DNA from 3 places in the Methylobacterium sp. 190mf genome. Region 2 is predicted to be linked to each of the others. Evidence: predicted binding sites of a transcription regulator. Region 2 holds the regulator's gene; each other region holds the start of a gene.

Region 1 (4,276 bases), on a different contig from region 2:
CGCCCGCCCTCACGAAGGCGTCCTGGACCGCCCGCGGCAGCGTGTCGTCCATGTGATCGACGAGATTCGCCCAGCTCGCCGCGACGCGGCCGCGCTCCTCGGCCTCCGCGAGGCGCTCCTCCTCGGACCAGCCCGTGCCCCGCGTCACGGCCGTCTCGGCCCGCGCCACGTTGCCGCCGATCGCGACCCGCGTGATCCAGGCGGCGCGCTTGATGTCCAGGGCGCGGGCCAGCGCCGCGTCCCGGCGCGGGATCGTGACGTCGACGGCCCCGCTGGTCGCCGTGAGGGCGTCGAGCAGATCCCGGAAGGCGGTCGCGGCGACCTCCGCGGTCGCGGCCTCGCGCTCCGCGACCGGGACCGCGAGGGCCGCGTCGATCCGCGACGTCAGGCCGGTGACGGCCTCGTGCGCCCGTCGGAGCGGATCGACCGTCTTCGCCACCGCGGCGGTGTCGATCGCGCGCACCAGGCTCAGGAGCGCCGCCAGCCGGTCGATCCGGGTCGCGCGCTGTCGGGCGATCAGGGCCGCGTCGGCGGGCGGGATCCTGTCCGCGGCGATCAGCGCCTGCAGGGTCCGCCCCCGCTCGAGGCGCACGGCGAGCAGGATCTCGAGGAGGATACGGCTGCCTTCCGTGAGCGCGACGACGCGGCGGCTCTCCCGCTCCTGCGCCCCGGCCTCCAGCGCCGTCCGGGCGCCCGCGGCCAGCAGCATGGCGCTGAGTGAGAACAGGATCGCGCACAGGATCGTGCCGATGGACGGACGCGGAAGACGCAGCATGAGGGTCGGGATCTCTCTTCGCGGTGCGTCGAGGCGCGCGGCCCGCCGCCGGGCTGCCCGGTTCGAGCAGGGCGGCCGGTCGGCCTCGGTCGACGGAAAGGCTGAGCGACGCGACAGGCACCCCGACGCGGCGCCGGCCCGGTTCGCTCGAAGGGCGCGGCGAGGGCGCGGCGAGTCCGGGAGTTCGCCCGGTCGGCATCGAAGGTCGAAACCCCGACACGCTACCGTCTCAAGGAAGGACGGCAGTCGCGACCGGCAGAACCGAGCAGGGCCGCGGCGCGAGGCTCGCCCGCGACCGGATCACGGCGCACAGCGTCCATTGGCGGGATCTGCGGACACGGACGCCGGACAAAATCGCGCTCTTACGCACAGAACGACCCTCAATATAGAACTGAAATTCGATAACTCAATCAAACTTGGTCAAAATCTCGCAGTAACCCTCGCGATCTCAGGCATTTGAACCACAATGGCACAGATGTCAATCTTACGTTCTGCGATTTTACTCACGCCTTAGACATCTAAAAATCCACTTTGGGAGCAACATTTGAGTCGTTTTCTATCTTTGGAAATGTATTTTTACGCCGCTTCCGGCCAAAATGACTGGAATTTTCGCTGAACCGTACTGTGGGACAGGTCCGCCGCCTCGCGCGCGCCGCCGCGTCGGTCGCGTGTCAGAACAGCGCCAGCTGCGCGCCGGGCTTCCGGAAGGCGTCGCGATTCAGCGCGATGCGCCCGAAGGCGAAACCGAGACGCGTGCCGGCGAGCCGGACCCGCTGGCCGATCATCGCCGCGTAGGCGCCCTCCCCGCGGAAGCGGTGGCCGAAGCGCGGGTCGTTCTCGCGCCCGCCCCGGGCTTCCCGCAGGAGTGCGAAGGCCCGCGCCCTGCGTTCGGGATAATGCTCGGTGAACCAGTCCGCCACGAGGTCCGCGACTTCGCCCGGGAGGCGCAGCAGCGCGTGGCCGATCCGGCTCGCCCCGTGCGCGCGCGCCTCGGCCAGGATCGATTCGATCTCGTGGTCCGTCAGGCCGGGGATGATCGGCGAGACGTTGACCATGACGGGCACGCCCGCCGCGCTCAGGCCCCGCATCGCCGCGAGCCGCTTGCCCGGCCGCGGCGCCCGCGGGTCGAGGCGGCGGGCGAGGTCCGGATCCAGCGTCGGCAGCGAGATCGCCGCCAGCACGAGGTTCTCCGCCGCCATCTCTGCCAGGAGGTCGAGGTCGCGCAGCACGAGGTCCGACTTGGTGGTGATGCTGACGGGGTGGCGGGCCTCCCGCAGCACCTCCAGAACCGCGCGGGTGAGCCGGTGCTCCCGCTCGACCGGCTGGTAGGGATCCGTGGCGGTGCCGAGGGCGATCGTGTCGGGCCGGTAGCCCGGCGCGGCGATCTCGCGGGCGAGGAGCCGGGCGGCGTCCGGCTTGGTGAAGATCCGCGACTCGAAGTCGAGCCCCGGCGACAGGCCGAGCCAGGCATGGGTCGGGCGCGCGTAGCAGTAGATGCAGCCGTGCTCGCAGCCCCGGTACGGGTTGATCGACCGGTCGAACGGGATGTCGGGCGAGCTGTTGCGCGCGATGATCCGGGCGGACCGCTCTGGCGTGACCTCCGTGCGCAGGGGTGCCGGAGCTTCCGCCGTCCAGGTCTCGTCATGGAACGCCTCGCGCCGGGCGGATTCGTATCGGCCCGTCGGGTTGGCCGTCGCGCCGCGCCCCCGCCGGGCGGCCGGTTCCGCGACGCTCGGCCCGAGTCGCGGCGCGGCCCCGGAGGCGGTCCCGTCGCGCGTGCCCCCCATGACGACTCGCCTCCCTCACGCATCCATATAAGAACATAGAGCGAACGCGATGGCGACGGGCGCCTTTTTTTCAGGCAAATGCGGTTCTGCAGCCCGTCCGAACGGCGACGCGTCGGCGCGCGGGCCGCGGGGCAGTTTACGGCGCCGCAGAATCGTCTATGCGCGCGCTCATGCTCTCCGCCGTGACCTATCTGGCCGAACCGGCCGATCCGGACGCGATCGATCGCCTGGCCGACACGCTCAGCGTGCTCGTCTCCGGCGTGGCCGGCGGCCTCGTCGGCGACGCGGTGATCGTCGCGGGCCGCGAGAGCGAGGCCGTGGCGGCCGTCGCGGAGGCCACGGGCGCGACCCTCGTGCTGCACCGGGGCGGCAATCCCTACGCGGCGGGCGCCGCCGCGGCCCGGCGGGACTGGATCCTGTGCCTGGAGGCCGGCGACGTCCCGGCCGAGGGCTGGATCCGCACCCTCGACCGCTTCGTCGGGACCGCGCGGCCGGAGACGGCGCTCGGCCGCCTGCACCGCCCGGCCGGGCGTTGGCTCGGCCGGCTCGTCAGACGGGCGGAGACCGTCGTCGGCGCCCGGCAGGCCCGGGCCGGCGACGTCGTCCGGCGCGAGGCCCTGCGTGCCGAGGGCGCGTTCACGGGTCGCCTCAAGGTCAGGCCGCTGATCGCTCGGATCGAGCGCGCCTGACCGGAAAGATCTTGCTCGGGAGAATCTTGCTCCGGAAGAATCTTGCGCCCGCTCACGTTGTTGTCGGTCGATCCGCCTCTACAACTCTGGAAGCGCGGCAGGATCGTCGCCGTCTCCGGACATGTCGACGCGCTGAGCCACCCCGATCTGGAAGGATGGTGCAATGGATTCGTCGGGCCTGATGGGGCGCAAGTCGGTCGAGGACATCGTCGAGAGCGGCGAGGGCGAGCAACAGCTCTCGAAGTCGCTGGGCGCCCTCTCGATCACCGCGATGGGCATCGGGGCGATCATCGGCGCCGGCATCTTCGTCCTGACCGGCACGGCCGCGGCCCAGTATGCCGGGCCGGGGATCATGCTGTCCTTCGTGCTCGGCGGCATCGCCTGCGCCTTCGTCGGCCTCTGCTACTCGGAGATGGCCGCGCTGATCCCGGTCGCCGGATCGAGCTACACCTACACCTACGCGACGCTCGGCGAGTTCTTCGCGTGGCTGATCGGCTGGGACCTGATCCTCGAATACGCCATGGGCGCCGCCACCGTGGCGGTCGGCTGGTCGGGCTACGTGACCAGCATCCTGAAGAGCGTCGGCATCGTGATCCCGGCGCAGTTCGCCAACGCGCCGGGCACGCCGATCGAGGGCGGCGGGACCGCGCTGCTGAACCTGCCGGCGGTCCTGATCGTGGCGCTGATCACGATCCTGCTGATGCGGGGCACGAAGGAATCGGCGCTCTTCAACAACATCATGGTCGCGGTGAAGCTCACCGTCGTGGTCGCCTTCATCGCCCTGGGCTGGGGCCACGTGAACGCCGCGAACTGGAGCCCGCTCATCCCGGACAACGACGGGACCTTCGGCCATTTCGGCTACAGCGGCGTTCTGCGCGGCGCGGGCGTGGTGTTCTTCGCCTTCATCGGCTTCGACGCGGTCTCGACCGCCGCCCAGGAGGCGCGCAAGCCCCAGAAGGACATGCCCATCGGCATCCTGGGCTCGCTCGCGGTCTGCACGATCCTGTACGTGCTCGTCGCCGCCG
Region 2 (4,276 bases):
GTGTCGATCTCGGGCCTCCACATGGTGCTGGCCGCCGGCGTGGTGTTCTGGCTGGTGCGGGCGCTCCTCGCCGCGGTGCCGCTCTGCGCGCTGCTCTGGCCGATCAAGAAGATCGCGGCCGGCTTCGCCATGGTCGGCGTCACCGCCTACTGCGCCTTCTCGGGCTGGGACATCGCGGCCGAGCGCTCGCTGATCATGACCCTGATCATGCTCGGCGCGATCCTGGTGGACCGGCCGGCCCTGTCGATGCGCAACCTCGCCCTCGCGGCGCTGATCGCGCTCGCCCGGGAGCCGGAGGGCCTGCTCGGCCCGAGCTTCCAGATGTCCTTCGGCGCCGTGGCCGGGCTGATCGCCTGCGCGCGGCTGATCGACGGGCGGCTGCTCGTGCGCCCGGGGGCCGGGCGGATCGGGCGGCTCGTCGGGACCGGCCTGTCGGCGATCACCGGGACCCTGGCCACGACCCTGGTGGCGCAGGTCGCGACGGCCCCCTTCGCCACCTACCACTTCCAGACGGTCCAGCCCTTCGGCCTCGTCGGCAACGCCCTGACCCTGCCGCTCGTCTCCCTGGTGGTGATGCCGGCCGCGGTAATCGGCTGCCTCGCCTATCCCTTCGCCCTCGACCGGCCGGTCTGGTGGCTGATGGGGCAGGCGGTGGCCGGGATGCTGGCGATCTCGGACTGGATCGCCGGGTTCGAGCGGGCGGTCCTGGTGCTGCCGGCCTTCGGCGCCGGGGCGCTCGCCCTGCTGACCGCCGGCCTGCTGCTGGGGACGCTGCCGGCCTCGCGCCTGCGCTGGCTCGCCGTGCCGCCGGTCCTGCTCGGGCTCGTCCTCGCGGCCCGGCCCAACCACTACGACCTCTACGTCGACCGGCAGGGCGCGGGGGCCGCGGTGAGGGGCCCGGACGGGCGGCTCGCGGCCCTCGGCAGCCCTTCGGGCTTCGTCCTCGAGCAGTGGCTGAAGGCGGACGGCGACGGGCGGCGGTCCGCGGGGCTGATCGTCCGGTCCGGCAGCGGGCGCTGCGACCGGCTCGGCTGCACCGCCCGGCTGCCGGACGGGCGGGCGGTCGCCCTGGTCCGGGACCGGCGGGCCTTCCCGGAGGATTGCGCCCGCGCCGCGGTGCTGATCACGGGCCTCGCGGCGCCGCCGACCTGCACGGGGCCGCTGGTGATCGACCGGCGCGTCCTCGCCGCCCGCGGGGCCGTGGCCCTCCGGACCGACGGCGACGGCTTCGCCGCGCGCTACGCCCGGGACGACGGCCGCGCCGTGCCCTGGCGGCCGGCCGCCGGGCGCGGGCCGGGACCGCCGCGGCCGGTCACCGCGGAGCCGGGCGACCGCCCCGCGGAGGACGGGGTCGCCGCGACGCCGGAGGCCGACGCCGCGCCGGGCGGAGACCTCGCCCCCGGCGACGCGCCGGCCGAGCCGCTTCAGTAGCGGCGGACGAGGCTCACAAGGCGGCCCTGGATCCGGACCCGGTCGGGCCCGAGCACGCGGGTCTCGTAGGCCGGGTTGGCGGCCTCGAGGGCGATCGACGAGCCGCGGCGGCGCAGGCGCTTGAGCGTCGCCTCCTCGTCGTCGATCAGCGCCACGATGATGTCGCCGGTATTGGCCGTCTCCTGCTTGCGGATGACCACGAGGTCGCCGTCCAGGATGCCCGCCTCGACCATCGAGTCGCCGCGCACCTCGAGGGCGTAGTGCTCGCCGCCGGCCACGAAGTCCGGCGACAGGGTGATGGCGTGGCTCTGGTTCTGGATCGCCGAGACGGGGGTACCGGCCGCGATCCGGCCCATGACCGGGATCGAGATGGCGCGGCCGGACTCGTCGATCATCCGCGTGCTCGCCGGGGCCAGCGGCTGCTTGGACTTACCGCCCTCGACCACGCTCGGCGTGAAGCGGCGCGGCTCGGCGGGGGCCTGAGTCGCCGGAGCGGCCTGGGTCAGGCTCTCGGGGATCCGGATCACCTCGATGGCGCGCGCCCGATTCGGAAGGCGCCGGAGGAAGCCGCGCTCCTCGAGCGCCGTGATCAGCCGGTGGATGCCGGATTTCGACTTGAGATCGAGGGCATCCTTCATCTCGTCGAACGACGGCGGGACACCGCATTCCTGCATCCGGCTCTGGATGAATCGCAGGAGGTCCAGCTGCTTGCGCGTGAGCATCGACGGGGGACTCGCGGCTTGGCGGACCGCCACGTGACGGTCTCCGAAACAAATCACGAACAGGTTAAACGTTCCGCAAGTGTTCCGCAAGAGCGGCACCGCTCGGCTCGGCGCGCCGCGGGCGCGCCCGCGGGAGAAGGTCGAGAAACGCATTGACGGCGCAAGCGGAGCCGTTTCAATGCATCGCGGCGCCCCGCCGGGAAGGCGGCGGATCCGGGGTGCGGGCTGGGACCCTCTTGGAATGACGAGGATGCGACGACCCGCAGCTCTGCTGCCCCTCGGCCTCGCCGCCCTCGGCCTCGCCGGCTGCACCACCGGATTCTCCTACATCTCGCGGAACTACGTGGCGCTCACTCCCCAGGTCGTCACGATCGGCTGCAAGGAGCCCTACGAGGTCTACGACAACCGGCAGCTGCGCCGGATGCTGATCGTGTCCAACGCCCTGCGCGAGTATACCGGCTGCAACCTGAGCGAGGTCCGGATCGATCCGGAGCCGGGCGCCACCCGGGTGAAGCGCTTCCGCACCGCCGCCCGGGCCTATCTCGACGAGACCGTGCGCGAGGATTGCCGGATCACCGGCGAGACCGTGTTCGATCCGCTGAAGACCGAGTTCGCCTACGCCTGCGACGCGCCGATCGAGAAGCGCGGCACCGTGGTCCCCCGCCTGCCGGGCCGCAATCCGGGCCTCGGCGTGCGCTGACCGGCCGGCGGCGCGTCCTCAGGCGCCCGGCTTCGGGAAGGTCCGCTCCGCGGCGTCGCCGGCGGCGGCCAGCAGGGCGCGGGCGAAGGCCCGGGCCTCCGTCCGGTCGAGCACGATCGCGGCGGTGACCGGCGCACCGCCGAGGTCGGCGAGGGCGAGTTCCAGGCGCACCCCGTCGGGCACGGCGCTCGCCTGAAGGCTCCAGCCGGAGCCCCGGTCCGTGCTCTCCGCCATCGTGTTCCTCCCGCATGCCCGGCACGGCGCCGCGCGCCCACCGGAACGGCCAGGCCCGGGACCGCTCCCGGAGCCGCGCTCCGATCTTCCCTGCCTCGCCTGTCCGCGTTCCTCAAGGCCACAGGCCGCGCAGGGGTGGAGATGCGCGCCGTCGCGGATGCCGGCGGCCGCATCGCGGCGACGCGGGGCGGCACGGGTCCGCGCCCGCGCCGCAGCGCGGGCGAGGGCAGGGGCGGCCGGGATGGGAGCCGGCTTCGGGGCGATTGACGCGAGGCCGCCGATGATGTCTCCCGCGGGCTCCGATCAGGTGGAGTTCGAACATGCAAGAGATCTGGTTCCGCACGGGCGAGGCCACGGTGCTGGCGGCCGAGGGCCAGTACACCGACGCCATGCCGGAGGTGCTGATCGGCTCGGTGCGCGGCCCGGTCGGTCAGGCCTTCGCGTCGATGATGGGGCAGGTCCAGGGCCACACGCGGATGTTCGTGGTGCGCGACCTCAACCAGCTCGTGCGCCCGGCCACGATGATGACCACCAAGGTCACGATCCACACGGCCGAGTATGCCGAGCTCCTCGGCGGCGTGGTCCAGGCCGCCACCGGCGACGCGATCGTGGACTGCATCATCGAGGGCATCCTGCCGAAGGACGGGCTCGACGAGCTGTGCATGATCATCATGATCTGGCTCGATCAGCGCTGCGCCGAGGACGACAACCTCGACCAGAAGGACCTCTACCGGACCAACTACGAGGCCACGAAACTCGCCATCGCCCGCGCCCTCAAGGGCGAGCCCACGGTCGACGAGCTGATCGCCAACCGGAAGACCGTGAAGCACTACGCGCTCGACGGCGTGATCGAGTACTGAGCGGGCCCAGGCCACGCATCCTGCCGGCTCAGGTCCGCCTCAGCCCGGCGGGATACGCCCCACCGAGCACAGGGTGCGCATCGTGCTGCTGCCCGGGTCGGTGTAGCAGGACGCCGACCAGCCGTTCTGCTGGATGAACGACTTGCGCCGCTCCGCCAGCGCGGTCCGGTAGGCGGTGGCGATGATCGGCTCGACGGTCGCGGCCGGTTGGCCGATGAGGATCTCGGAGGCCACCGACAGGTCGCGGAAGAAGGTCGCCGAGGGGCTCGGCTCGGCGGAGGTCGCCTGCACGATCGGCTCGGCCCGGCAGGTCACGTCGAACTTGATCG
Region 3 (4,276 bases), on a different contig from region 2:
GCGCCTGCGCACCACCCTGGGGGAGCATTACGGGCGGATCGACGCCGCGAACCTGCGGCGCGCCCACGCGCTGGTCGAGAGCGGGCGCGCCAGGGGGAAGATCGTGCTCGAAGGGTTTTCCGATTGAGGAGGACGTGATGGCGGACGCGGCGGGGACCGGCCTCTTCGACGTGACGGCGCTGGCGGCGGGTCTGCCCGACAGCGCCGAGACCCTCCTGGTCGACACCTACCTGACCGACCGGGAGGCGGCGAGCGCCCGGGTGTTCCGGATCTACCGGCCGACCCCGCCGCACTATCACGCCACCTGCGACGAGTACCTCTACTGCCTCTCGGGCCGGGGCCGGGTCTGGCTGGGCGATCCGGCCGCCGAGACGGCGTTCGGCCCGGGCCAGCTCCTGTTCTTCGAGAAAGGCACGGTCCACGCGATGCCGGCGCTCGAGCCCGGGGACCCGGTGGTGTTCCTGTCGATCGACACGCCCCGGCGGGCGCCGACCGACATCGTCTTCGTGAACCCGGAGGACGGGACGCCCGCCACCTTCATGGCGCGCAACGCCGAGGCGTGAGGGGTCACACCCGCAGGGACCGGCCGGCCGCCGCCACGCCGAGGAGCAGCGCCGCCACGATCAGCAGGGACGCGGGCAGGCCGAGCGCCTGCGCGGCGAAGCCGATCAGCGCGGGCCCCGCCAGCACCCCGGCATAGCCCAGCGTCGTCATCGCCGGCACCGCCACGCGCGCGGGCATCGCGGTCTGGCGCCCCGCCGCCGTGAACAGGACCGGGACGATGTTGGCGCAGCCCGCCCCGACCAGGGCGTAGCCGGCGAGCGCCGCCTCCCAGGCCGGGATGACGACCGAGAGCGCGAGGCCGGCCGCCGCCAGCAGGCCGCCGAGGATCACCACGGGCCGCCGGCCGAGGCGGGCCACGATCGCATCCCCGCCGAGCCGGCCGGCCGTCATGGTGACCGAGAAGGAAGCGTAGCCGAGCGCCGCCCAGGCCGGATCGAGCCCGCGCTGCTGGATCAGGAACACCGCGCTCCAGTCGAGGGCCGAGCCCTCGGTCAGGAACACCACGAAGCAGAGCAGGCCCAGCACCAGCACCGGGCCGCGGGGCAGCGCGAAGGCGGGCCCGCCGCTTCCCCCTGTCCCGCCGGCCGGAAGGATGCCCGGCCAGGCGGCCGCGAACAGGGCCACGATGCCGGCGACCAGGATCAGCACGCTCCAGCCGGCGCCCAGGCCAGTGCCCATCAGGACGCTGGCCAGCAGCGCCCCCAGGATGCAGCCGAGGCTGTAGAGGCCGTGGAAGCCCGACATCATCGGGCGCCCGGCGGCGCGCTCCACCGCGACGGCCTGCAGGTTCATGACGCAGTCCACCGCCCCCATCCCGGCCCCGAACAGCAGCAGCGCCCCGGTGAGCGGCACGAGCCCGGAGCCCACGGCCAGCACCGGCAGGGCGAGGCCGATCGCGAGCGTGCCGGCGAGCAGGACCGGCCGGAAGCCGAGCCGCGCGGCCGCGGCCCCGGCGCTCGGCATCGCCAGGATCGAGCCGACGCCGAAGGTGAGGAGCAGCAGGCCGAGCCCCGCCGCGTCGAGGCCGGCGCGGTCCTTCACCAGCGGCACCAGGGGCGCCCAGGTGGCGTTGGCGAGGCCGACGATCAGGAACAGCAGCCGGGTGGACAGCCTCTGCCGGGCCGCGGTCCGGTCGTCGGCCCCGGGGATGGCGACCGGAGCGGTCAGGTCGAGCGCTGGCATCGATACGGGTCGGGATGTGGATCTGAGGGCGGGATTCGGCGACGTGGATCTCAGCCCCCGCGGTGCAACACCGAAGGTGGGCCAAGGTTTGGCGAAACCCGAGGTTTGGCGGATCCCGAAATTTGGCGAATCAAGGTACGGCGAACCTGGGGCCGCCGGACTCTGATCGCGGCCGTTGGCTGCACCGCGTCGTCCCGCGCAGCGGAGGGAGCCCGGCGCGCGCCTCGTCCGTGTGGCGCCATCGGGGCCGCCGCGCTGCGGCCGCGGAGACGGCGGCGCGTTCACCGAGCGGTTGCCGACGTACGCGTTTCGTTCTAGCAAGGGCGGCGCATGACGGGCCTGCGTCCCGCCGGCCGCATCTTGCCGCGGGCCCCCTCGGGCTCGACATGAGCCGGAGCGGCGGCTGGCCCGCGCGCGAATCCGTCCGACTTCGTCGATGCCTCGGTCGACGCCTCGAAAGACCGCCGCCCTCATGGCCAAAGCCCAAGCTGGAAGTCGTGCCGCAAGCCGCGTCGGTGCTGCCCAAGCCGCACCGAAAGCTGCCGCCAAAGCGCCTTCCAAGACGGCTCCGAAAGCCCCGGCGACGGCCAAGGCGCCCCAGTCCAAGGTGCCCGAGTCCAAGCCGGTTCGCGCGAAATCCAGCTCCCCCGGCGCGCGGACCGAAGCCGCCATCGACGCCAAGCTGGAGGCCCTGTTCGACGCCGCGCCGGCCCCCGTCGAGGACCGGCGGGTCATCGCGATCCGCGGCGCCCGGGAGCACAATCTCAAGAACGTCGACCTGACCATCCCGCGGGACAAGCTCGTGGTCTTCACCGGGCTCTCGGGCTCGGGCAAGTCGTCGCTCGCCTTCGACACGATCTACGCCGAGGGGCAGCGCCGCTACGTCGAGTCGCTCTCGGCCTACGCCCGCCAGTTCCTGGAGATGATGTCCAAGCCCGACGTCGACCAGATCGACGGGCTGTCGCCGGCGATCTCGATCGAGCAGAAGACCACCTCGAAGAACCCCCGCTCGACCGTGGGGACGGTGACCGAGATCTACGACTACATGCGCCTGCTCTGGGCGCGGGTCGGCATCCCCTACTCGCCGGCCACCGGCCTGCCGATCGAGAGCCAGACCGTCCAGCAGATGGTCGACCGGGTGCTGGAGCTGCCGGAGAAGACCCGGCTCTACCTGCTCGCGCCCGTGGTCCGCGGGCGGAAGGGCGAGTACCGCAAGGAGATCGCCGAATATCAGAAGAAAGGCTTCCAGCGGCTGCGCGTGAACGGCGAATACTACGCCATCGACGATGTGCCCAAGCTCGACAAGAAGTTCAAGCACGACATCGACGTGGTGGTGGACCGGATCGTGGTCCGGGCCGATATCGGCTCGCGGCTGGCCGAGTCCTTCGAGACCGCGCTGGAACTCGCCGACGGCGTCGCCGAGATCGTGTTCGCCGACGCCCCCGAGGGCGAGGCGCCGCGGACCGTCACCTTCTCGTCGCGCTTCGCCTGCCCGGTCTCGGGCTTCACCATCGCGGAGATCGAGCCGCGGCTGTTCTCGTTCAACAACCCGTTCGGCGCCTGCCCGACCTGCAGCGGCATCGGCCACGAGATGCGGATCGATCCCGAGCTGGTGATCTCCGACCCTGGCTTAAGCCTGAAGCGCGGCGCGGTCGGCCCCTGGGCGAAGTCGACCTCGCCCTATTACGGCCAGACGCTCGAGGCGCTCGCCGAGCATTTCGGCTTCAAGACGGGCGTCCCCTGGCAGAGCCTGTCGGAGACGGCCCGCGCCATCGTGCTCTACGGCTCGGGCAAGCAGGCGGTGCGCTTCGCCTACGACGACGGCTTGCGCAAGTACACGGTCAACAAGCCCTTCGAGGGCGTGATCCCGAACCTGGAGCGCCGCTACAAGGAGAGCGACTCGGACGCCGTGCGCGAGGAGATCGGGCGCTTCATGAGCGAGACGCCCTGCGCCGCCTGCGGCGGCAAGCGGCTGAAACCCGAGGCTCTGGCCGTGAAGGTCGCCATGGCGGACATCGCCGACGTGACCGCCCTCTCGGTCTCCGAGGCGCATCGCTGGTTCTCGGACCTGCCCGGGAAGCTGACCGCGAAGCAGAACGAGATCGCGGTCCGGATCCTGAAAGAGATCCGCGACCGGCTGAGCTTCCTGGTGGATGTCGGCCTGGAATACCTGACGCTCGCCCGCGGCTCCGGCTCGCTCTCGGGCGGCGAGAGCCAGCGCATCCGCCTCGCCTCGCAGATCGGCTCCGGCCTGACCGGCGTGCTCTACGTGCTGGACGAGCCCTCGATCGGCCTGCACCAGCGCGACAACGAGCGGCTGCTCGGCACGCTCAAGCGCCTGCGCGACCTCGGCAACTCGGTGATCGTGGTCGAGCACGACGAGGACGCGATCCTGCAGGCCGATTACGTGGTCGATGTCGGCCCGGGCGCCGGCATCCACGGCGGCGAGATCATCGCGCAGGGCACCCCCGCGGAGGTGCTGGCGAACCCCGCCTCGCTCACCGCCAAGTATCTCACCGGCGCGATGGCG

What was found. The regulator LexA, encoded in region 2, represses DNA repair genes until DNA is damaged. The targets are predictions, from matches to a motif close to TGTTCNNNNTGTGTTCNG.
Region 1: the regulator LexA is predicted to act here: its motif matches at 2,592-2,609, upstream of C4T42_RS07575 (PA0069 family radical SAM protein).
Region 3: the regulator LexA is predicted to act here: its motif matches at 2,046-2,063, upstream of uvrA (excinuclease ABC subunit UvrA).

What each region holds. Positions count from the first base shown of each region.
Region 1 covers NZ_FNVI01000005.1:98,457-102,732, reverse strand. The annotation lists gene C4T42_RS07580 (HAMP domain-containing methyl-accepting chemotaxis protein) at 1-775, opposite strand, end outside; gene C4T42_RS07575 (PA0069 family radical SAM protein) at 1,447-2,562, opposite strand; gene C4T42_RS07570 (hypothetical protein) at 2,721-3,251, shown strand; gene C4T42_RS07565 (amino acid permease) at 3,415-4,276, shown strand, end outside.
Region 2 covers NZ_FNVI01000007.1:83,050-87,325, reverse strand. The annotation lists gene C4T42_RS10165 (ComEC/Rec2 family competence protein) at 1-1,431, shown strand, start outside; gene lexA (transcriptional repressor LexA) at 1,425-2,153, opposite strand; gene C4T42_RS10155 (hypothetical protein) at 2,404-2,853, shown strand; gene C4T42_RS10150 (hypothetical protein) at 2,872-3,087, opposite strand; gene fae (formaldehyde-activating enzyme) at 3,408-3,947, shown strand; gene C4T42_RS10140 (hypothetical protein) at 3,987-4,276, opposite strand, start outside.
Region 3 covers NZ_FNVI01000006.1:235,703-239,978, reverse strand. The annotation lists gene C4T42_RS09540 (zinc-binding alcohol dehydrogenase family protein) at 1-127, shown strand, start outside; gene C4T42_RS09535 (cupin domain-containing protein) at 138-563, shown strand; gene C4T42_RS09530 (MFS transporter) at 568-1,746, opposite strand; gene uvrA (excinuclease ABC subunit UvrA) at 2,219-4,276, shown strand, end outside.